DNA from 3 places in the Streptomyces sp. NPDC041108 genome. Region 3 is predicted to be linked to each of the others. Evidence: riboswitches for the same ligand, from Rfam matches in the RefSeq annotation. Region 3 holds a riboswitch; each other region holds the start of a gene.

Region 1 (7,840 bases), on a different contig from region 3:
TGAACGCCGCCAAGTACGGTGGCGAGGGCGGTGCCGTGCAGGTCTTCGCCGAGGTCGAGGGAAGGACGGTCTTCGTGTCCGTCCGTGACCGCGGTCCGGGCTTCGATCTCGACGCGATACCCGCCGACCGCATGGGGGTCAGAGAATCGATCATCGGCCGCATGGAGCGCAACGGCGGTACGGCACGGCTCCGCGCCGTACCGGACGGCGGCACGGAGGTCGAGTTGGAGATGGAGAGGGCGGAGACGACGTCATGAGTGACGCGAACGGGGCGAACGACCTTGCCGCGGGCGGTTCGGGCACTGGCCCGGTCGAGGGTCAGCGAGGTGCGACCGCGCGAGGCACGGACGCGGCCGAGGGTGTGCCCGACGAGTCCGGTAGGCCCGACACGCCCTCCACGACCACAGCGGTCACCCCTGTCGGCGATCCCGGCGTGACCGCCGGATCAGGTCAGGCCGCCCCGACCAGACGGCCCGCTGCGGCCGAAGGCGGGTCCGGGGCCGGAGCTGCCGTCTCCGGGACCGGGCGGCACGTCCGGGTCGTGCTGGTGGACGATCACCGGATGTTCCGTACGGGAGTGCAGGCCGAGATCGGGCAGACGGACCGTACCGGTGTGGAGGTCGTCGGGGAGGCGCCCGACGTCGACCAGGCGGTCTCGGTGATCACGAGTACGCGGCCCGAGGTGGTGCTCCTCGACGTGCATCTGCCCGGCGGCGGAGGCGTCGAAGTCCTGCGCCGCTGTTCCGCGTTGATGGCGGACGCCGAACAGCCCGTCCGGTTCCTCGCGCTGTCCGTGTCGGACGCGGCGGAGGATGTGATCGGTGTGATCCGGGGAGGTGCGCGCGGCTATGTCACCAAGACGATCACCGGCTCGGACCTCGTCGCCTCCATCTTCCGGGTGCAGGAGGGCGACGCCGTCTTCTCCCCTCGCCTGGCCGGCTTCGTTCTCGACGCCTTCGCCTCCACCGACGCCCCGCCCGTCGACGAGGATCTCGACCGGCTCACCCAGCGCGAGCGCGAGGTGCTGCGTCTCATCGCCCGCGGTTACGCGTACAAGGAGATCGCCAAGCAGCTCTACATCTCGGTGAAGACGGTGGAGTCCCATGTCTCCGCCGTGCTGCGGAAGTTGCAGCTCTCCAACCGGCACGAGCTGACGAGATGGGCGACGGCACGACGCCTGGTGTGAGGGGGTGGCGGGGGCCGGAGCCGGTGCCGGTGCCTTTGCCGGAGCCCGCGCCGGAGGGGTGGTCGGTGGTGGCAGGTAGGTCGAGGCGGCGTGGCTCTCGCTGATCAAGCCGATTCTGCCCGAGCCGGTTCTGCCCGAGCCGGTTCTGCCCAGCCGGTCCTGCCCAAGCCGGGCCGTCACCGCCCGGCCGGACGAAGGCCGGCCGAGCCACCGAGGGCGGCGGGGCGGGCGCTCAGCCCTCGGCTTCCTGGAAGCCGCTCGACCCCGCCCACCGGGGCCGGCGGCTGCCGAGCCTAGCCCCGCCCCCCACTGCCCGCGCCTCAGCCCCGCCCCCACTGCCAGTACCTCCCGCCCCGGCCCCCGCCCTGCCTCCCGCCATCCGGAGGCGTCCTGGCCGGAGGCGCCCGGTCGGGGTCAGGCCACCCGCGTGGCCCCCGCGAAGGGCATCTCGTCAAGGGGGGCCACGCGTACCGGGGCCGAAGGGTTGGGCGCGTGGATCATCTGGCCGTTGCCGATGTAGATGCCCACATGGCTGATGCCGGAGTAGAAGAAGACGAGGTCGCCCGGGCGGAGTTCGGAACGGGAGACCCGACGGCCGGCGTTGATCTGGGAGTAGGTGGTGCGGGGGAGGGAGATGCCCGCGGCGCGGTAGGCCGCCAGGGTGAGACCGGAGCAGTCGAAGGCGTGCGGACCGGTGGCGCCCCAGACGTAGGGGCTGCCGAGTTTGGAGTAGGCGTAGGAGACGGCTGCGGCGGCGCGGGAGTCGGGGGCGTCGGCGGTGGCGGAGGCCGGGGAGACCGGACCGGTGAGGTCGCGCCGGGGCGAGAAGGAGGAGCGGGAGGTATGTCCCATGGTGCCGCCGGAGGTGCCGAACCGTGCCCGGTCCTCGGTGGTGAGCCGGCCGAGCAGCTGCCGTGCGTCGGACAGCTTCGAGGTGACGGTCTTCTTGTGCCGCTTCAGCTCGGTCTGGCGGGTCTTGAGTGTGCCCAGTTCGACCCGGGCGGCCCCGCGCAGCCGTTCGATCTCCAGCAGCTGCTTCCGGACGCTGGCCACGTCCGCCGACTGTCGGCTGCCGACCCGCTCGGCGAGGGCGGCGCCGTCCAGGTACTGGTCCGGGTCGGCGGAGAGCGCGAGCTGCCACGAGGGGTCGATGCCCCCGCGTCGGTACTGCGCCGCCGCCAGTGAACCCAGCTCGTCCCGTGCCGAGTTGAGCCGCTCGGTGCGGCGGGCGGCCTGGTCGCGCAGCTCTTCGAGGTTCTCCTGCGCCGTGTCGGCCTTCTCCTTCGCGCCGTTGTACTTCTCGGTGGCGACCTCGGCCTCTTGGAACAGCTTGTTCACTTTCGCCCTGACCTGGTCGGGCGTGAGCTGCGGGTCGGCGTGCCCGGTGCCGTCGAAACCGGTCGCCGTCGCCGCGCCCGCGAGGGCGAAGGTCGCGGCCGTGCGGACCGTATGGCCGCCGAGTGAGCGCTGTCTGGGCTTGCGGTGCGCTGCCACGTGGAGTCCATGTCCTCTCCGTACGACCGCCGTCCGCGGTACGGACATCGTCTGTCCGTACGGACCGCCTGGGGGGAGCGGTGGCACGTCCGGCGGCGGCCCGCCCAGGGGGGAGCGGGACGCCGCCGGACCTTCTCGGCGGTGGTGTCCGACTGCCGCCCCTGGCCGGGCGGCGGTGGGGAGCCGGTCACCTGAGGGAGGACGCTAAACCTGGGCGTGAGGGCACGGTAACGCGTTGTACGGAAGTGGCGCGCACCGACCGCGAGGTGACCGTATGTGACCGTGATCCCACCCTGGCGCCGCCGCCTTCACGCTGAGCGATGACCGATACGGTCATTTCGGACCACTCGGCGCCACGGCGGTGCTATGCGGCGCATATATGCAAGATCAGTTCTCCGTGTGACGGCACCGGGGCCGCGGAGCCGTCGCGTCCCATGGCCCGGTGGCCCCCGCGCCCGGCCGGCCGAGGGCTCCTCATTAGGCTCCGCGCATGGACGTACTCATCCACCTCGTCGTCGCGCTCCACATCATCGGCATCGCCTCGCTCCTGGGTGGCTTCCTCACCCAGATGAAGGCCATGGGGCAGGGCACCGCCCGCTTCGTGCCCGCCATGCTCCACGGCGCCCTCACCATGCTCGTCACCGGCGTGCTTCTCGTCGGCCTCAACCAGGCCGACGACCAGCCCGTCGACAACATCAAGATCGGCGTCAAGCTCGCCCTGCTGGTCGTCATCCTGGGGCTGGTCTATGTGAAGCGGGACGAGGAGAAGGTGGAGAAGCCGCTGTTCGGCCTGGTGGGGGCGCTGACCATCGCGAACGTGTTCATCGCGGTGCTCTGGACCTGACGGTCCGCGCCCCCCGGCGAACCCTGCCGCTACGCCGGCCGCACCACGCTGTGCACCGACGACTCGCCGTCGTAGAAGACCGACTCCTCGCGGACGTACGTGCCCGGCTTCGGGGCGTGGATCATCATGCCGTTGCCGATGTAGAGGCCGACGTGGCCGATGTTGTCGTAGAAGAAGACGAGGTCGCCGGGCCTGGCGTCGGCGAGGGGGACCGTGGTGCCGGCGGCGGCCTGGTCGTAGGTGGTGCGGGGGAGGTCGACGCCGGCGGCCTTCCAGGCGGCCTGGGTGAGGCCGGAGCAGTCGTAGGACCCGGGGCCGGTGGCGCCCCAGACGTACGGCTTGCCGATCTGCGCGCGGGCGAAGGCGATGGCCTTGGCGGCCTTCGTGGCGTACGTGGAGTCCTCGGCCGGGGCGGTGGTCCCCGGGATGGCGCCGGTGGACGTCCCCGTGCCGGTGGAGGCGTCCTCCGGGGTCCCTTCCGCCCCTCCTCGGCCTGTCCAGGAGTCCTGGCCGCCCTGGAGGCTCTGGGCTTCTCGGGACTCCTGGGGCGCCGCCTGCTGCCGCGCGAGTTCCTCCGCCTTGCGGTCGGCCTCCTCCCGCTCGCGCTGCTCGATCGCGGCGAGCCGGGCCTTCTCCTCGGCGGTGAGGGTGGACAGCAGTTCGCGGGCCTGGGCGAGCTTCGCCTGGACCTTGGCCTTGCTGGCCTTGAGGGCGTTCTGTGACTCGGTGAGCTGTCCGAGGCTGTCGCTCGCCTCCTGGCGCTGCTCCGCCGCCTCGGCCTGGTCGCTCGCATACGCGTCGACGGCTTCCTTCTGACGGTCCGTCAACCGGTCCATCAGCTGGTTCTGGTCGAAGTAGTCCTGCGGGTTGTCCGCCAGCAGCAGCGACGCCCGGTCGGGGGCCGCCGCGCCCGTGCGGTACTGGGCCGCGGCGAAGGAACCCAGTTCCTCACGCGTCTCGTTGAGCTTCTCCTGGCGCTTGGCGACGGCTTCGAGGAGGGTCTCGACCTGCCTCTTCTGCTTGGTCGTCTTCTCCTTGGCCGCGTTGTAGGTCTCGGTCGCCGAGCCGGCCTGGCGGTAGAGGTCGCCGACCTTCTTCTCGACTTCCTCCAGGCTCGGCTTGTCGTCGGCGGAGGGCGCGGCCGTGGCCGTGGCCGTCTGGGAGAGCAGGGCCACGGAGGTGAGGGCTGCGGTGGCGAGAGCGGGGGTGCGTATGCCCGCGCGCGTTCCGGCCGGACCCGGCTTGCGGTGCGGCGCCATGGTTCGGCGTCTCCTTCCGTAGTCCGCCTACCGAGTTAGCTGTCGGGTTCGGGCGCAAGCTTCGGAAGGTTTGCCCTACGGCCCTTGCCGCGTGCGGCGGTCGGGCCGATTCACCCCGGAGAACGGTGGGTCCCCGGCTCCGGCTGCCCCGATGGGCGCACCGGACTCGGCGGAGGTCGTGCGGCCCGGCGACGTTCGCCGGTTGGGTCGTACGGCCCAGAAGAAAAAGCTAACCAACTCGTGTGGTCCGTGTGAAGGTTGATGTTCGATATGCCCGATACGTTTTCGTGACCTTAGCCTCTTCTGTGCGGCAAGCGGTACGCTCGATCGCTCACCGTCGCACCTCGGTCGCGGTACGTGGCGCTGCGGGCCGGTACGTGGCGGACGCGGACTTCCCGGGGCGGCCTCCCGCTGTCAGTGCGGGCGCCTAGACTCGGAGAGCGATGAGCAGCCTCTTTGACGACAGCTTCCTGGCGGACCTCCAGGCCCCCCGCGGCCACGCGGAGGAGCCCCCGCCGCCGCCCGAGGACGATCACGTACCGGAGCCGCTTCCGGACGATCTGTTCGGCGGGAAGTTCGACGTGCCTCCGGACCGGGACGCGTACTACCGCGACGGCGCCCCCCGCCCCGCGCTCGACGCGGCGGCGCTCCTGGACGGGCTGAACGACAACCAGCGCGCGGCCGTGGTCCACGCGGGCTCGCCCCTGCTCATCGTGGCCGGCGCCGGCTCCGGCAAGACCCGGGTGCTCACCCACCGCATCGCGCACCTGCTCGGCGAGCGGCAGGTCCACCCGGGCCAGATCCTCGCGATCACCTTCACCAACAAGGCCGCCGGCGAGATGAAGGAGCGCGTCGAGCAGCTCGTCGGCCCGCGCGCGAACGCGATGTGGGTCATGACCTTCCACAGCGCGTGCGTCCGGATCCTGCGGCGCGAGTCCAAGAAACTCGGCTTCACGTCCTCCTTCTCGATCTACGACGCCGCCGACAGCAAGCGCCTGATGGCGCTCGTCTGCCGTGATCTGGACCTCGACCCGAAGCGCTTCCCGCCCAAGTCCTTCAGCGCCAAGATCTCGAACCTGAAGAACGAGCTGATCGACGAGGAGGACTTCGCCGCCCAGGCCACCGACGGCTTCGAGAAGACCCTCGCCCAGGCGTACGCGATGTACCAGTCGCGACTCCGCGAGGCCAACGCGCTCGACTTCGACGACCTGATCATGACGACGGTCAATCTGCTCCGTGCCTTCCCGGACGTCGCCGAGCACTACCGCCGCCGCTTCCGGCATGTCCTCGTCGACGAGTACCAGGACACCAACCACGCACAGTACGCCCTGGTCAGAGAGCTGGTCGGCACCTCCGAGCACCCCGTGGACGTACCACCGGCCGAGTGGGACGTACCGCCCGCCGAGCTCTGCGTCGTGGGTGACGCCGACCAGTCGATCTACGCCTTCCGCGGCGCGACCATCCGCAACATCCTCCAGTTCGAGGAGGACTACCCGGACGCGACGACGATCCTGCTGGAGCAGAACTACCGCTCCACCCAGACGATCCTGAGCGCGGCCAACGCGGTCATCGAGCGCAACGAGTCCCGCCGTCCGAAGAACCTGTGGACCAACGCGGGCGCGGGCGCGCAGATCACCGGATATGTCGCCGACACCGAGCACGACGAGGCCCAGTTCGTCGCCGACGAGATAGACCGGCTCACGGACGCGGGCGACGCGAAGGCCGGCGACGTCGCGGTCTTCTACCGCACGAACGCCCAGTCCCGTGTCTTCGAAGAGGTGTTCATCCGCGTCGGCCTGCCCTACAAGGTCGTCGGCGGCGTCCGCTTCTACGAGCGCAAGGAGGTCCGGGACGTCCTCGCGTACCTGCGTGTCCTCGCCAACCCGGAGGACTCCGTCCCGCTGCGCCGCATCCTCAACGTGCCCAAGCGCGGCATCGGCGACCGCGCGGAGGCGATGATCGACGCCCTGTCGCAGCGCGAGAAGATCAGCTTCCCGCAGGCGCTGAAGCGCGTCGACGAGGCCTACGGCATGGCGGCCCGGTCGACCAACGCGGTCAAGCGGTTCAACACGCTGATGGAGGAGCTGCGAACGGTCGTCGAGTCCGGCGCCGGACCGGCGACCATCCTGGAGGCGGTCCTCGAACGGACCGGCTATCTGGCCGAGTTGCAGGCGTCCACCGACCCCCAGGACGAGACCCGCATCGAGAACCTCCAGGAACTCGCCGCCGTCGCCCTGGAGTTCGAGCAGGAGTCCGGGGCCGCGGAAAACGAGGGTGAGGCGGGGGCCGCGAACCCTGCCGGGCTCCCCGCCTTCCTGGAGCGGGTGGCACTGGTGGCCGACTCCGACCAGATCCCGGACGAGGAGGAGGACGGCTCGGGCGTCATCACGCTCATGACCCTCCACACCGCCAAGGGCCTGGAGTTCCCCGTCGTCTTCCTCACCGGCATGGAGGACGGCGTCTTCCCGCACATGCGCGCCCTCGGCCAGACCAAGGAACTGGAGGAGGAGCGCCGCCTCGCGTACGTCGGGATCACCCGCGCGCGGGAACGGCTCTACCTCACCCGCTCCTCGCTACGCAGCGCCTGGGGCCAGCCGTCGTACAACCCGCCGTCCCGCTTCCTGGAGGAGATCCCGGCGACACATCTGGAGTGGAAGCGCACGGGTGCCTCCACGCCGGTGTCCTCGGGGCGGGCCTCCGGGATCGCGTCCTCGCTGTCCTCGTCCCGTTCCCGTTCCTCGGCCTCGGGGGCGTCCGGCTTCGCGACCCGCCGCGGCAACGAGAAGCCGGTGGTCTCGCTCGCCGTGGGCGACCGCGTCACCCACGACCAGTTCGGCCTCGGCACGGTCGTCGGCGTCGGGGGCTCGGGCGCGAACGCGGAGGCGACGATCGACTTCGGCGACACCAAGCCGAAGCGGCTGCTGCTGCGGTACGCACCGGTGGAGAAGCTGTAGCGGGGATCGGGTTCGCCACCCTGTGAGACACCTCGGGCCCCTGCGTCAGCAGGGGCCCGGTCTTCGTTGGTGTTGTCCGTGACGGTCACCGCCACGGCATCCG
Region 2 (7,840 bases), 960 kb from region 3:
GCGGAGACGCCCCAGTGCTCCAGATGGGCGCCGACACCGAGCGGGACGGCGAAGACGGTGTCCGTGCCGGCCAGCTCCTTGATCGAGGGCATGTCCAGGTGGTCGTAGTGGTCGTGCGAGATGACCACGACGTCGACCGGGCCGAGCGCGGCCAGCGGCAGCGGCACGGGGTGCAGCCGCCGGGGCCCGGCGAAGGCGAACGGGGAGCAGCGCTCACCCCAGACGGGGTCGAAGAGCACCCGGTGCCCGTCGATCTCGGCGAGCACGCTCGAATGGCCCATCCATGTGATCCGCAGCCCGCTCGCCGGGGGCGAGGCAAGGTCGGCGAGGGTCGTGGCATGCACGGGGATCAGCCCTGCGGGGGCCCGCCGCACCCGCTCGTCCTTGCGGAACCAGCTTTTCGCCATCTCGACGGCGGCGCCTCCGGAAGGACGGACCTGGGCGCCCTCGGGATTCACGAAGACCCCGTTCGCGAAGTGCGGGGATCTGCGGATCCGCTCCATTCGGGCACCGCTCGGGTCCGCGCCGAAGGCGGCGGGCCGCGCTGCGCGCAGCCCCGAGCTGAGAGAACGGGATCCGGAACCGGACACGGCACCTCCTGGTGAATTCGCTCAGGCATCCCATTATGGGCCGCCCCTGTGGCAACGCCGGGTCCGACCCGACCCCGCACGGTGCAATACTGATCAACTGTTCAGTAGCTCTCTTTGTTCCCACCGCCTCATTCTTCGCCCCCCGATTTCCCGCCGCGCCGGGCCGACCCGAGGAGTCCCATGACCACGCCCCCGTTCGTGTCCCTGACCTGGACCGACCACGTCACGGGCCGACAGGGCCATCTCGTGGTGGACCGGCTGGTGCGCGGGGTCTCCAGCGGAGGTCTGCGGATGCGGCCGGGCTGCACCCTCGACGAGGTCGCCGGGCTCGCCCGTGGCATGACCATGAAGGAGGCATTGCACTACGACCCCGCGAGCCGCTATGTCCCGCTCGGCGGCGCCAAGGGCGGCATCGACTTCGACCCCCGGGATCCCGGGGCGTACGGCGTCCTGGTCCGCTACCTGCGTGCGATGCGCCCGTACATCGAGCACTTCTGGACCACCGGTGAGGACCTCGGGCTCACCCAGGACCTCATGGACCGCGCGGCGGCGGAGGCGGGCCTCGTGTCGACTATCCAGGCGGTCTACCCCCTCCTCGACGACGAGACCACCGCCCGGCGGCGCCTCGCGGACGCGTTCGCGGTCCAGGTGGACGGCATCGGCCTCGACGAGCTGGTCGGCGGCTGCGGTGTCGCCGAGTCCGTGCTCACGGCCCTGGACAGGGCCGCCGCGCCGTACGCCGGGACGCGGGTCGCCGTACAGGGCCTGGGCACCATGGGCGGGGCCACCGCCCGCTTCCTCGCCCGCGCCGGGCTCACGATCGTCGCCGTGGCCGACATCAAGGGCACCATCACGAACCCGGCGGGACTGGACGTCGAGGCGCTGCTCGCCGCCCGCGACCCGCACGGTACGGTCGACCGCTCGGCACTGCGCCCCGAGGACCGGGAGGGCCCGGCCGACGCCTGGCTCGCCGCGGAGGCCGACGTACTGGTCCCCGCGGCCGTCTCCTACACGATCGACACCACCAACGAGCACCGTGTCACCGCCCGGCTGATCGTCGAGGCGGCCAACATGCCCGTCCTGCCGGCGGCCGAGGAGACGCTCGCCGGCCGGGGGGTCACCGTCCTGCCCGACGTCGTGGTCAACTCCGGGACGAACGCCTGGTGGTGGTGGACCCTCTTCGGCGACGTCGCCCCCACCGCCGACGAGGCGTTCGCCCACGTCCGCCGCTCCATGCGCGCCCTCGTCGACCTGACGCTCACCCGGGCCGGTACCGACGGCACGACCCCCCGCGCCGCGGCCCACGCCATCGCCGCCGACCGGGTACCGGCCATCACGGAGAGATTCGGTCGGCACCGCTGAGCGACGCCGCGGCGGTCCGCGAGCCTGGGTAGGGTTGCCGTGTGGGCAGGGTGCGGTTGAGTGTGGCCGAGCGGCGCGCGGAGCTGCTCCGGGCCGCCGTCGAGCAGATCGAGGAGCGGGGCGTCGCGGCGGTGCGGATCGCCGACGTGGCCGCCGTCCTCGGGGTGAGCAACGCCCTGGTGCTTTACCACTTCTCGACCAAGGAAAGACTGGTGGCCGAGGCGTTCCGGTACGCCGCCGAGGACGACCTCGCCCACCTCCGCAAGCTGCTGGGCCGTCGCACCACGGCGCTGCGCCGGCTCCGTGCGGCCGTCCGCTGGTACGCGCCCACCGGCCAGGCCAAGGGCTGGCGGCTGTGGATCGAGGGCTGGGCGGCCGCCCTGCGGGAACCCGCCCTGCGCGAGGTCACCCGCGAACTGGACACCCGGTGGAAGGCCGCCCTCACCGAGGTGATCGAGGCGGGCGTGGCGGCCGAGGAGTTCCGCTGCCCGGACCCCCCGGCGACGGCCCTGCGCCTCACCGCCCTCCTGGACGGCCTGGCCGTCCAGCTGACGGCCTACGGCGGCGCCGTCTCCCGCACCCGGGCCCAGGAATGGGCCGACGAGGCCCTGGCCCACGAGTTGGGCCTGACCCTCGAATCCCTGACAGCGGCGACCCGCTGACCCCACCGCCCCGCGCGACACCGGACGGACGGGCCCACCCAGCCAGGGGCGCGGGAAACTACGCGAGCAACCACGACGCTCGGGGCCCCGCCCACCGACCGCACCCCCACGCCCCTGCGTCACACCCCAGCGCGCACAGCCCCCGGCGACAGGCCCCGCATCGGATGCGGCCGACCGCCGGAGGCAACCCGCTCAGGCCACCGCCCCGATCCGCACCCTGATGTCGTCCGGCGACAGATGCCCCTTCGCCGAAACGTGGTCCCCGGAGGACTCCCCCCGCAGCCGCCGCCCGATCCACGGCACGAGGTACTCCCGTGCCCACTGGATGTTGTCCCGCCGCATCTCCAGCGTGCCGCGCGGCGGCAGCGGGGGCCACGGCTGGTCGGGGTCGGCGGGGATGTCGACGCCCAGCACCTGCCCGGCCCGCAGGGCGACCCGCGTGTGCCCCTCCGGCGACAGGTGCAGCCGGTCGAGGTCCCAGGCCCGGCGGTCCTGCACCGTCTTCAGGGACCACAGGTCCAGCACCGGACACCCGTACCGGTCGGCGATGGCCCGCACATGCAGGTTGTACGTGGCGATCTTGCCCCGCAGATGCTTCAGCACGGGTACGTCACGTGTGTCGAACCCGGTGGTCACCATGACCGTGCCGACCGCCGACGTGAGCCTGGACACCGCGCGCTCGAACCGCTCGGCGACCTCGTCGGGATCGGTGCCCGGCCGGATGATGTCGTTGCCGCCCGCGCAGAAGGAGATGAGATCCGGCGCGAGTTCAAGTGCCCTCGGCACCTGGTCCGCCACGATCTGGTCGAGGAGCTTTCCCCGCACGGCCAGGTTGGAGTAGTCGAAGTCGCCCTCGGGCACCCGGTCCGCGAGGAGCACCGCGAACCGGTCGGCCCAGCCGACGAACCGCCCGTCGGGCCCGGGATCGCCGACGCCCTCGGTGAAGCTGTCCCCCAGCGCCACGTACGACCCGATCATCGTTCTGCTGTCATTCGAATCGTCTGCCACATCGGCCCATGATTCACCTTCGTATGTGACCTACGCGACCGTAATAAGGGCTTGACGGACGGTGAGATAGACCACGCATCAAGTGTTGGTCAACCCGGAATACCGCAGGTCGGGGTGGCGGCACCCCACCGTCCCCGAGCCCGCTCCCCCTCGCCGCCGCTCAAGGGCGACCGCGCAACCTCCACACCCGGAAGTCCTCGATCCGGAAATGGCTCCAGGTGGTACGGAAGGCGAAATGCCCACGCGTGTACGGCGCGGGATCCACGTAGTCGAACACCAGCCGACCGTTGTTCCACCACTGGACCTTCGACCCGTCGGACACGATCCGCACATGATGCGGCGCGTTGGCGACGAGCAGCGGCTCGGTGTAGTCGTGGATCAGCGGCCGCACACCCGGCTCACCGATGTACCGGCGCAGGCGGGTCGTCGTGTTCGTGTTGGCGCCGTACCCGACGTAGTACGTCTTCAGGTGGTCGTACTCGGCGAGCGCGCCCGCACGCGGGGTGGCGAACAGATCACCGGGCGAGCGCACGTCGACGGCGTTCCAGAAGTTGTTGAGGTCGGAGACCCGGTCGTTGGCCCCGCCCGCCGAGACCGGAGTGGCCGTGTACTCGACGGCGTACGGCCCTTCCAGCCGCCGCCGGAACCAGACCGTGGCCCCGGCCGGCACGTCGACCTCCAGCACACCCCGCGAGGCCGTGACCTCACCGCCACGCTCCAACTCCACCGCCCAGTGCCCGAGTCCGTGCCGGAAGTCGTCGGCGGCGATCAGCCCGCCCCGGCGCCGGGGCGTGTGCGCGGTCGCCGTCCCGGCCGGGCCGAGTGCCGCGAGGGCCGCACCGGCCGCGAGAACCCCGAAAGCTCTACGGGTGGTCATGACACTCCTGTCCGTCGACGACGCGCCACGGGGCACGGGCCCGCGTAGAAAGCGCTTACGGAGATCACTGTGTCGCCCCGTCCACCCCCTGTCGAGGCTTCGGCCGGCCATGCCACGCGACCGCAACACACGGCGCAACACGCGATCGCCGTACGGGACCGCGACGCCGAAGGCCGGCCCCGGCGGAGCGGGACCGGCCTTCGACATCACCGAGGAGCGGAGCCTCAGACGCTGACGCCCTTGGAGCGGAGGTAGGCCAGCGGGTCGAGGTCCGAGCCGTAGGAGGGGGTGGTGCGGATCTCGAAGTGCAGGTGCGGCCCGGTGACGTTGCCGGTCGCGCCCGAGAGACCGATCTGCTGACCGCCGCTCACGGACTGCCCCGCGGAGACGGAGATCGAGGAAAGGTGGGCGTACTGGGCGTAGTAGCCGTCGGCCAGCTTGATGACGACCTGGTTGCCGTACGCGCCGCCCCAACCGGCGGAGACGACGGTGCCCGCGCCCACGGCCTTGAGGGCGGTGCCGGTCGGGGCCACGAAGTCGACGCCCGTGTGGTAGCCGCTGGACCACATGCTGCCGGCGGTCTTGTACGCGGTGCCGACGGTGGCGCCCTGGATGGGCAGGCTGAACCCGGAGCCGTTGGCCGACGAGGACTGGCCGTTCGACGTGGAGGTCGACGCCTGGGTGTCCTTGGACTCCTGCTTCGAGGGGCCGGAGGACTTCGACGACTCGGACGACTCGGCGGCCTTCGACGACTGCGACAGCTGCGGCTTCGACGACTGCGAGGTACCGCCCGCGGCCTGCCCGCCGATGGACAGCTTCAGCCCCGGGTGGATCAGCGACGGGTCGGAGCCGATCGCCGCGCGGTTGTCCGAGTAGAGGCGCTTCCAGCCTCCCTCGACGTCCTGCTCGTCCGCGATCTTCGCGAGGTAGTCGCCGACCTTCACCGAGTAGGTCTTGGCCGTCTTCTTGGTGGCGGTCCTCTCGGCCTGGGCGGACTTCTCCGCCTGCGCGATCCGCGCACCGGCCTCGGCCACGGCCTGCTCGGTGGCGATGGTGGCCGTCTTCTCGGACACACCCGACACGGCGGTCGCCGGGGTGGCGGCCTGGGCGCCGGCGGCTCCGATCAGCGGCAGTGCGAGCGCCGCACCACCGGTCCCGGCGGCGGCGATCGAGCGGGTGAAACGCTGGGACTTGGGACGGCGGTGCTTACCCTTCGCGGGCATGGCGAATTCCTCTCCGGCGCCTGCGAGGTGAGCTGTCGGGTGCGGACTGGAGATGTCCGGCCGTGCTCGCGCACGGCTTGACCCCTAGCCTTTTCCGGAGACCGGAACAGGCGGTGATTCCTGTGGGTCCCCCGCTCCTGCCGTGGATCGGTTCGGTGTGCGGCTCCGGTCGGCGGCAGGATTGGGCGTCCGTCCGGATTGACGCAGAACGTAAGCGACTTGTGCCCACAGAGACAACCATTGGGACTTCCTGTGTGCCTTCCTACCTGATCCTTACATCAATCCACCCTCACGCTCCGTAAAAGACTGGTCCTGCCCATTTCCCAACCGCCCTGGAAACGTGCACGAATTACGTGCACATGGCGACAGCGGAACGTCACGAATATGACGCTGCTCACGCCCCTACGTGCCAGTAGGCTTTATTCCAGGGCTTGTTGGAATTAAGGCTGCATTTCGGACAGATCGCTCAAGTGCGACGCAGGCGGATAACTGTCGCATCGAAGTCACCGCGCAGCCCCGTCGACAGCCCGTGATGCAACAGCACGGCCCCTCGATGCACTTCGCCCGTTTCGCGGCACTCGTACGTTTCTGTCGGGTCCAGCCCGCGCAGCCGGAGCGGGGCGGGCGGCTCGCCGTAGTGCTGGGCCTGGAGCCAGGCCAGGACCACGACCTCGCCACCGTGGACGTACTGCACGGCGCTCAGCCCACCCGTCGGCGGCCGCAACCGGTGGAGATCACCGCGCTGCACGACGGGCCGGATCTGCTTGTACAGCTCGACCCACTCCCCCGCCTCGGCCAGCTCCTCCTCGGTCCACTCGGTGAGGTCGCCACCGACCCCGAGCACACCCGCCATGGCACTGACGAAGCGGAACCGCAGCGAGCTGACGCGACCGTTGAGCTGGTTGTTCGGGCTGTCGGTGACCCACGCGGCCATGGTCCGGGCCGGGTGGATCTGGCTGAAGCCGTGCTGGATGGCGAGCCGGTCGAGCGGGTCGGTGTTGTCCGACGTCCAGACCTGGTCCGTCCGGGCCATCACCCCGAGGTCGATCCGGCCGCCGCCTCCGGAGCACGACTCGAAGGCCACCCCCGGGTGCGCGGCCCGCAGCCGGTCCAGCAGGGCGTAGTAGGCGTGCACGTGCTCGACCCACAGCTTCTGCGGGTACGGCTCGCCGGGCCAGCCGGCATCCGTGAAGCAGCGGTTGAAGTCCCACTTCACGTAGTCGATCGACGCGCTGGACAAGAGCGCGTCCAGTTTCTCCCAGAGGTATTCCTGGACGTCCTCGCGCGCGAGGTTGAGGACGAGCTGATTACGCAGCTCCGTCCGCTTTCGTCCCGGTTGGAACTGGACCCATTCGGGATGCGCCCGGTACAGCTCGCTGTCAGGGTTGACCATCTCGGGCTCGACCCAGATACCGAACTGCATGCCGAGGGCGTGCACATAGTCGGCGAGGGGCTTGAGCCCCTTCGGGAAGCGGTCCGGATTGGGCGTCCAGTCACCGAGGCCGGCCCGGTCGCTCGTCCGCGCCCCGAACCAGCCGTCGTCCACGACGAACAGCTCCACCCCGATGGCCGCCGCACGCCGCGCGAGCGCGCCCTGCTGCTCCTCGGAGATGTCGAACTCGGTGGCCTCCCAGGAGTTGAAGAGGACCGGCCGGTCCTGGTCCGCGTCCGGGATGACGTACGTCCGCTGGTACGCGTGCCAGGCGCGGCTCGCCCCGCCGTGGCCGCCGTCGCTCCACAGTCCGGCGAAGACGGGCGTGGTGAACGTCTCCCCCGTCCCCAGCCGCAGCAGACCGGACTCGTCGTACCCGGCGCCACCGGTGATCTGCACACGCGCGTCCGGCAGCTGGGCGACCGCGATCCGCCAGGACCCCGACCAGCCGAGGGCGCAGCCGTAGACCTCGCCGCGTTCCTCGGTGGCGTCGGTGTCCAGGGCGACCCAGGGCAGGTGCTGGTGCCCGGTGTGGCCGCGCCGACTGCCGATGACCTTCTCGCCGTAGGTGAGGTCGCTTCGCACGAGACGGGACTCGGCCGCCCACCGTCCGTGCAGCTGGGACAGCCGCCAGGTCTCCTCCGCGCGTGTCGGCAGCGTCCAGGTCGCCGAGTCCGCCCGCAGCA
Region 3 (7,840 bases):
GCGCGCCCTCCATGGCGTGGATGGACGTCAAGACCTCCGGCGACGTCGAGGTGCCGGTCATCGAGGCGGCCGTCGACGAGGAGCTCGCCCGGTTCGCCGCGGAGGGCCCCACGGCGGAGGAGATGGAGCGCGCCCAGGCCCAGTTGGAGCGCGAGTGGCTGGACCGGCTCGGCACGGTCGCGGGCCGCGCCGACGAACTGTGCCGCTACGCGGTCCTGTTCGGCGACCCGAAGCTCGCCCTCACCGCCGTCGACCGGGTCCTGGAGGTGACGGCCGACGAGGTCCAGGAGGTCGCCAAGGCCCGCCTGAGGCCCGACAACCGCGCGGTGCTCGTGTACGAGCCCGTGGCCGGTGACGAGGCCGCCGAAGAGGAGGCCGCCGCGACGGAGGCCGCCGAGACCACCGACGAGAACGAGGAGTCGGCGAAGTGACCGAGCTCGCGAGCATGGACTTCCACCCGCAGCCCCAGGCCGGCGACGCCCGCCCCTGGGCGTTCCCGGCGCCCGAGCGCGGCACCCTGGCCAACGGCCTGACCGTGCTGCACTGCCACCGCCCCGGCCAGCAGGTCGTCGCCGTCGAGGTCGTCCTCGACGCGCCCCTGGACGCCGAGCCGGCCGGTCTCGACGGTGTCGCCACCATCATGACCAGGGCGTTCTCCGAGGGCACCGACAAGCACACGGCCGAGGAGTTCGCGGCCGAGCTGGAGCGCTGCGGCGCCACCCTCGACTCGCACGCCGACCACCCCGGCGTACGCCTGTCCCTGGAAGTGCCCGTGTCGCGGCTGGAGAAGGCCCTGGGGCTGCTCGCGGACGCCCTGCGGGCCCCCGCGTTCGACGACGGCGAGATCGAGCGTCTGGTGGCCAACCGGCTCGACGAGATCCCGCACGAGACGGCCAACCCGGGCCGGCGGGCCGCCAAGGAGCTCTCCCGGCAGCTGTTCCCGGCCACGTCACGCATGTCGCGGCCCCGCCAGGGCACCGAGGAGACCGTGGAGGGCATCGACTCCGCGGCCGTGCGGGCCTTCTACGAGCGGCACGTGCGCCCCGCGACGGCCACCGCCGTGGTCGTCGGCGACCTCACCGGGGTCGACCTCGGCACGCTGCTCGGGGAGACCCTGGGCGCCTGGACCGGCTCCCCGGCCAAGCCCAGCGTCGTACCGGCGGTGAGCGCCGACGACACCGGGCGCGTGATCATCGTGGACCGTCCCGGCTCCGTGCAGACCCAGTTGCTCATCGGCCGGGTGGGCGCCGACCGGCACGACCGGGTGTGGCCGGCCCAGGTGCTCGGCACCTACTGCCTCGGTGGCACCCTCACCTCCCGCCTGGACCGCGTCCTGCGGGAGGAGAAGGGCTACACCTACGGCGTGCGCGCGTTCGGCCAGGTGCTGCGCTCCGGCCCGGACGGCTCGGGCACGGCGATGCTGGCCATCAGCGGCTCCGTCGACACGCCCAACACCGGTCCGGCGCTCGACGACCTGTGGACGGTGCTGCGGACCCTCGCCGCCGAGGGGCTGACCGACGCCGAGCGCGATGTCGCCGTGCAGAACCTCGTCGGGGTCGCCCCCCTCAAGTTCGAGACGGCCGCCGCCGTGGCGGGCACGCTGGCCGACCAGGTCGAGCAGTACCTGCCGGACGACTACCAGTCGACGCTGTACCGCCAACTCGCCGCCACGGGCACGGTGGAGGCCACCGCGGCCGTCGTGAACGCCTTCCCGGTGGACCGCCTCGTGACCGTCCTCGTCGGGGACGCCGCGCAGATCGAGGCGCCGGTCAGGGCCCTCGGAATCGGCGAAGTCACCGTCGTACCGGCCGAGTAGGAAACGGGCAGAAGGACACGCACGAGTGAGGCCCTGGTGACGGAAGAGTCACCAGGGCCCACGTTTGTCCGTTTGATGGCGGAGGTTGCGTGTCTGACCTGTGGCGTAGCTAACAAATCCTGTGATCCGTTTGTTATTTCGAAGACGGCCCACTTAGCGTCAGTCCGGCTGTTCGTCAGATGTTCGCCGCAGCCGCGGCACCGGACAGTCATCGCCGAGTCCCCGAGGCGCGAGCCTGGGGAGCCGGGGACCCACCGAAGTCCCTGGGGTGAATCGGGTGCCCTTCGCGAGCGACGCGAAACGGGGGGCAGCCGTAGGAGACCTTCCTGCTCCGAACCCGTCAGCTAACCCGGTAGGCGAGAAGGAAGGAAAGGACCAGCCACTTCATGGCGTTCACCCGCGCCCCTGGGAAGCACCGCCGTCCCGGCCGTGTGCAGCGCACGACCACGAGGAACGTGGGCGTCGCCGCTCTCACCACCACCGGTGTCATCGGCACCCTGGCCGGCCCCGCGCTCGCCGCGGAGGAGCCCGCCGTCGAGCAGACCGGCCTGAACCAGGTCATCGTCCTCGGTGACACGGTCGCCGACCAGGTCGACGCACAGGCCGCCGCCCAGCAGCAGGCCGCCGAGGTGGCCGAGGTCAAGAAGAAGGCGCAGGAGGAGGCCCGCAAGGCCGCCGCCGAGAAGGCCGAGCAGGAACGTGCCGCCGCCAAGGAGCGCGAGGAGATCAAGGCCCGCGCCGCCCGCGCGGCCGAGCGCGAGCGCCTCAACACCTATGTCTCGCCCATCAGCGGCTCCTACATCTCCACCGGCTACAAAACCGGCGGCGCCGTCTGGTCCTCCGGCAGCCACACCGGCGTCGACTTCCACGCCGCCACCGGCACGGCCGTCCTGGCGGTCGGCTCCGGCACCGTCGTGGAGGCGGGCTGGGGCGGCGCGTACGGCAACAACATCGTCATCCGCATGACCGACGGCACGTACACCCAGTACGGCCACCTGTCGTCCATCGGCGTCTCCGTCGGCCAGACGGTCACCCCCGGCCAGCAGATCGGCCTCTCCGGGGCGACCGGCAACGTCACCGGCCCGCACCTGCACTTCGAGGCCCGCACGACGGCCGAGTACGGCTCGGACATCGACCCCGTCTCCTACCTGCGCTCGCACGGTGTGAACGTCTGACAGCTCGCTCCACGCTTCCGAAAGCCCCGGCTCATCGAGCCGGGGCTTTCCGCGTCGTGCGAACCTCTTGCGGCGCACCTCCTGTCCAAAAAATATCCCTGGATTCCGGCCCGCCATCGGAAATTCGGTCCCGCTGCAATAGAGTCACTGGAACACACGTCAATCATCGACGTTTCACGGGGATTAAGGCGGAGGTCGGTCATGCGTATTCCGGCGCATTCGGTATGCACGGCGATCCGAGACGACATCGTCGCGGGTGTCTACGAGCGCGGCGGCCGCCTCACCGAGGAACTGCTCGCCCGCCGGTACGGCGTCAGTCGGGTCCCCGTGCGCGAGGCGCTGCGCACGCTGGAGGCCGAGGGCTTCGTGGTGACCCGGCGCCACGCGGGCGCGTGCGTCGCCGAGCCGACCGAGCAGGAGGCCGCCGACCTGCTGGAGATGCGCATGCTGCTGGAGCCGCTGGGCGCCGCAAGGGCCGCCCAGCGACGCACGGAGGCGCACCTCAAGGTGTTGCGCGGCCTCGTCAGGCTGGGCCAGGAGCGGGCCAGGAGGGGCACCAGCGAGGATCTGCGCTCCCTGGGCGGCTGGTTCCACGAGACGCTCGCACAGGCGTCCGGCAGCCCCGCCCTGACCTCGACACTCGCCCAGCTGCGGCACAAGATCGCCTGGATGTACGCGGTCGAGGCGCCCGCCGACCCGGTGGAGTCCTGGGCGGAGCACGGCGGCATCGTGGACGCCGTCGCGCGCGGGGACAGCGACCGGGCTCGCACCATCACGTCACTGCACACCGAGCGGGCCACCGCCGCGCACCGGTTCCGATTTCCGGGCGGGGCCGGCGGGACCGATCGGCCGGACCGTGTGAGGACTTCGCAACACCCCGTAAACACGCCGAGCCTGCGGCATTAACACGGAAGCCGTATACAAAGGGACAGGAATTCTGCGGGGCATTATTTCTGCTGCCCGAGAACGGAAAAAGAACGAAAAGGCGAAGGGCCCGCCCGATAAATCGGACGAGCCCTCGACATGTGTACGGCCGGCCTTTCGGGCCTTTTCGTTCCCGTCGGCCGGTCACCCGGTGGTTCAGACCGTCTCGGGGAGTTCCTCCAGCCCCTCGGCCACGAGCTTCGCCAGACGGTCGAGCGCGGCGTCCGCGCCCTCGGCCTCGGAGGCGAGCACGATCTCCTCGCCGCCCTGGGCGCCGAGGCCCAGGACCGCCAGCATGGAGGCCGCGTTGACGGGGTTCCCGTCGGCCTTGGCGATCGTCACGGGGATACCGGAGGCCGTGGTGGCCCGGACGAAGATGGATGCGGGTCGGGCGTGGAGGCCCTCGGCCCAGCCGACGTTGACGCGGCGCTCAGCCATGTGATGCTGCCCTTCGGATGTCTCGGGTGGTGCAGAGTGGTCTAGACCGGGTTGTCTAGACCAGTTTCCCATATGGCGCGACGGAGCGGAACGGGCCCACGGCCTGGCCACGAACCGGCTCTCGCGCTTCTGTTGTGCTTCCCCAGACTGCCCCGCGCCGTAGCCGGACGCGAGCCGTACTCTGGGGCCCATGCAGACCTCGTCGGACCGGCACGAGTACCCCGCCCACTGGGAGGCCGACGTGGTGCTGCGCGACGGCGGCACCGCACGCATCAGGCCCATCACCGTCGATGACGCCGAGCGTCTGGTCAGCTTCTACGAGCAGGTCTCGGACGAGTCGAAGTACTACCGCTTCTTCGCGCCGTACCCTCGCCTGTCCGCCAAGGACGTCCACCGCTTCACTCACCACGACTTCGTGGACCGGGTGGGGCTCGCCGCCACGGTCGGCGGCGAGTTCATCGCCACCGTACGCTACGACCGCATCGGCGCCGACGGAATGCCCGCGTCCGCCCCCGCCGACGAGGCGGAGGTCGCCTTCCTCGTCCAGGACGCCCACCAGGGCCGCGGCGTCGCCTCCGCCCTCCTCGAACACATCGCCGCGGTCGCCCGCGAGCGCGGCATCAGACGTTTCGCCGCCGAGGTGCTTCCCGCCAACAGCAAGATGATCAAGGTGTTCACCGACGCCGGGTACCAGCAGAGGCGCAGCTTCGAGGACGGCGTCGTCCGCCTGGAGTTCGGTCTGGAGCCCACCGACCGCTCCCTCGCCGTGCAGCGCGCCCGGGAGCAGCGCGCCGAGGCCAGATCGGTCCAGCGCCTGCTCGCCCCCGGCTCGGTCGCCGTCATCGGCGCCGGGCGCACGCCGGGGGGAGTGGGCCGCAGCGTCCTCGCGAACCTCCGGGCCGCGGGTTTCACCGGGCGGCTGTACGCGGTGAACAGAGCCCTCGCCGAGGACGACAAGGACATCGACGGGGTGCCCGCCCACCGGTCCGTCACCGACATCGAGGGTCCCGTCGACCTCGCGGTCGTCGCCGTCCCCGCCGCACACGTCCCCGAGGTCGTCGCCGAGTGCGGTGAACACGGCGTGCAGGGGCTCGTCGTCCTCTCCGCCGGGTACGCCGAGAGCGGCCCCGACGGGCGCGAGCGCCAGCGCGAACTGGTGCGCCAGGCACGCACCTACGGCATGCGCATCATCGGACCCAACGCCTTCGGGATCATCAACACGGCCCCGGAAGTACGGCTCAACGCCTCGCTCGCCCCCGAGGCGCCGCGCTCCGGGCGCATCGGCCTCTTCGCCCAGTCCGGCGCCATCGGGATCGCGCTGCTGTCCCGGCTGCACCGGCGCGGGGGAGGGGTCACCGGTGTGACGGGCGTCTCCACGTTCGTGTCGTCCGGCAACCGCGCGGACGTCTCCGGGAACGACGTCCTGCAGTACTGGTACGAGGACCCGGACACCGATGTCGTCCTCATGTACCTGGAGTCCATCGGCAACCCGCGCAAGTTCACCCGTCTCGCCCGGCGCACGGCGGCGGTGAAGCCGCTCGTGGTGGTGCAGGGGGCACGCCACGGCTCCGCGCCCCAGGGACACGCCGTCCGCGCCACCGAACTGCCGCACACCACCGTGTCCGCGCTGCTGCGGCAGGCCGGGGTGATCCGGGTCGACACGATCACCGAACTGGTCGACGCGGGGCTGCTGCTGGCCCGGCAGCCGCTGCCGGCGGGGCCCCGGGTGGCGATCCTCGGGAACTCCGAGTCGCTGGCGATGCTCACGTACGACGCGTGCCTCTCCGAGGGCCTGCGGCCGCTCCCGCCGCTGGACCTGACGACCGGGGCCGGCGCACGGGACTTCCACGCGGCGCTGGCGCGGGCGCTCGCCGACGACGCGTGCGACGCGGTGGTGGTGACGGCGATACCGGCCCTGGGGGAGACGTCACCGGGGGACGCGGCCCTGGCCGAGGCGCTGCGCTCGGCCGCCGCCGGGAACCCCTCGAAGCCGGTGCTCGTCGTCCATGTCGAGCTGGGCGGGCTGGCCGAGGCATTGTCGGCCGCGGCCAGTACGGCACCGAAGGCCGGCGACCGGGTGCCCGGCACCGAGGGCCCCGCCCCCCTGCCGCGCGAGCTGCCGGCACCCGCCGAGCTCCGGGCGACGCCGGAGGTGGGTGGGACGACGGGCGCCGTGACCGAGCCTCCCTCCCGGCTCATCCCCGCCTACCCGGCCGCCGAGCGGGCCGTCCGCGCGCTCTCCGAGGCCGTCCACTACGCGCAGTGGCGGCGGGAGACGGCGGAGCCGGGACGGGTGCCCGCGTACGAGGACATCGACGAGAAGGGGGCGGCCGAGCGGATCGACGCGCTGCTGTCCACGGGCGAGGGGCTCACGCTCGGCGCCGAGGAGGCGGGCGCGCTGCTCGGGCGCTACGGCATCCGCCTGCGGCAGGCCCGGCCCGCCCCCACCCCCGACGAGGCGGCCCGGGCGGCGGCGGCCATCGGCTACCCCGTCGCGCTCAAGACGACCGCCCCGCACCTGCGGCACCGGGCCGACCTCGGCGGCGTCCGGCTCGACCTGGCGGACGAGGAGCAGCTGCGCCGGGCGTACACGGAGCTGACGGAGCTGTTCGGAAGCCCCGGGGAACTGCGTCCGGTCGTGCAGGGGATGGCCCCGCGCGGGGTCGACACGATCGTCCGGACGGTGGTGGACCCGGCGGCCGGCGCCGTGCTCTCGTTCGGGCTCGCGGGGCCCGCCTCGCAGCTGCTCGGCGACATGGCGCACCGCCTGATTCCGGCCACCGAGCGGGACGCGGCCTCACTGGTCCGGTCGATCAGGACGGCGCCGCTCCTCTTCGGCTGGCGGGGCTCCGCCCCCGTCGACACGGACGCGCTGGAGGAACTGCTGCTGCGCGTCTCGCGGCTGGTCGACGATCACCCCGAGGTCGTGGCGGTCTCCCTCGAACCCGTCGTCGTCGCCCCGCACGGCCTGAGCGTCCTCGGCGCCACCGTGCGCCTCGCCCGCCCGCCCCTGCGCGACGACCTCGGCCCGAGGACGCTGCCGGTCTACTGAGGGACGCGCGCCGCAGGCGCACCGGGGACGACCCACGCCCCGGCCCCTTGCACGACGCCCCGCGGCCCCATCCCGCGCGCGGGCACGCGGCTCACCGTTGCGACGGCGCGCGGACCGCGTACGGGCGGCGCGCGGCTGCCCGCATTGATCCGTCCACGACAGAACGGAGACGGCAGAGCGGTCCCTCGCAGTCAGTGCGCCACCGTAGGATGGACATCATGGCCAAGACCAGTACGACGACCCAGGGGCTGCGTGCGGCGATCGAGCGCAGCGGCTACTACCCGGCCCTCGTGGCCGAGGCGGTGGAGGCCGCTGTCGGCGGCGAGGCCATCAAGTCGTACCTGGTCCACCAGGAGACGACGTTCGACGCGAACGAGGTGCGGCGGCATGTCACCGTCCTCGTCCTCACGGCCAACCGCTTCATCGTGAGCCACA

Evidence for each region. Region 3 has a riboswitch for cyclic di-AMP ahead of ACZ6BB_RS00430 (M23 family metallopeptidase). Riboswitches for the same ligand answer to the same signal wherever they lie in the genome.
Region 1: another riboswitch for cyclic di-AMP. It lies ahead of ACZ6BB_RS12330 (C40 family peptidase); the one in region 3 lies ahead of ACZ6BB_RS00430 (M23 family metallopeptidase).
Region 2: another riboswitch for cyclic di-AMP. It lies ahead of ACZ6BB_RS04535 (M23 family metallopeptidase); the one in region 3 lies ahead of ACZ6BB_RS00430 (M23 family metallopeptidase).

The regions. Positions count from the first base shown of each region.
Region 1 is NZ_JBVIYK010000003.1:630,298-638,137, reverse strand. It holds gene ACZ6BB_RS12350 (ATP-binding protein) at 1-257, shown strand, start outside; gene ACZ6BB_RS12345 (LuxR C-terminal-related transcriptional regulator) at 434-1,186, shown strand; gene ACZ6BB_RS12340 (C40 family peptidase) at 1,601-2,680, opposite strand; gene ACZ6BB_RS12335 (hypothetical protein) at 3,171-3,524, shown strand; gene ACZ6BB_RS12330 (C40 family peptidase) at 3,554-4,783, opposite strand; cyclic di-AMP (ydaO/yuaA leader) riboswitch at 4,793-4,965, opposite strand; gene pcrA (DNA helicase PcrA) at 5,227-7,737, shown strand.
Region 2 is NZ_JBVIYK010000001.1:1,067,222-1,075,061, reverse strand. It holds gene ACZ6BB_RS04560 (MBL fold metallo-hydrolase) at 1-590, opposite strand, end outside; gene ACZ6BB_RS04555 (Glu/Leu/Phe/Val dehydrogenase dimerization domain-containing protein) at 771-1,952, shown strand; gene ACZ6BB_RS04550 (TetR/AcrR family transcriptional regulator) at 1,994-2,614, shown strand; gene ACZ6BB_RS04545 (SGNH/GDSL hydrolase family protein) at 2,807-3,592, opposite strand; gene ACZ6BB_RS04540 (DUF6250 domain-containing protein) at 3,783-4,499, opposite strand; gene ACZ6BB_RS04535 (M23 family metallopeptidase) at 4,724-5,722, opposite strand; cyclic di-AMP (ydaO/yuaA leader) riboswitch at 5,727-5,883, opposite strand; gene ACZ6BB_RS04530 (alpha-galactosidase) at 6,189-7,840, opposite strand, start outside.
Region 3 is NZ_JBVIYK010000001.1:111,288-119,127, forward strand. It holds gene ACZ6BB_RS00420 (M16 family metallopeptidase) at 1-431, shown strand, start outside; gene ACZ6BB_RS00425 (M16 family metallopeptidase) at 428-1,816, shown strand; cyclic di-AMP (ydaO/yuaA leader) riboswitch at 2,019-2,189, shown strand; gene ACZ6BB_RS00430 (M23 family metallopeptidase) at 2,203-2,991, shown strand; gene ACZ6BB_RS00435 (GntR family transcriptional regulator) at 3,193-3,897, shown strand; gene ACZ6BB_RS00440 (HPr family phosphocarrier protein) at 4,072-4,353, opposite strand; gene ACZ6BB_RS00445 (bifunctional acetate--CoA ligase family protein/GNAT family N-acetyltransferase) at 4,544-7,405, shown strand; gene ACZ6BB_RS00450 (DUF5998 family protein) at 7,624-7,840, shown strand, end outside.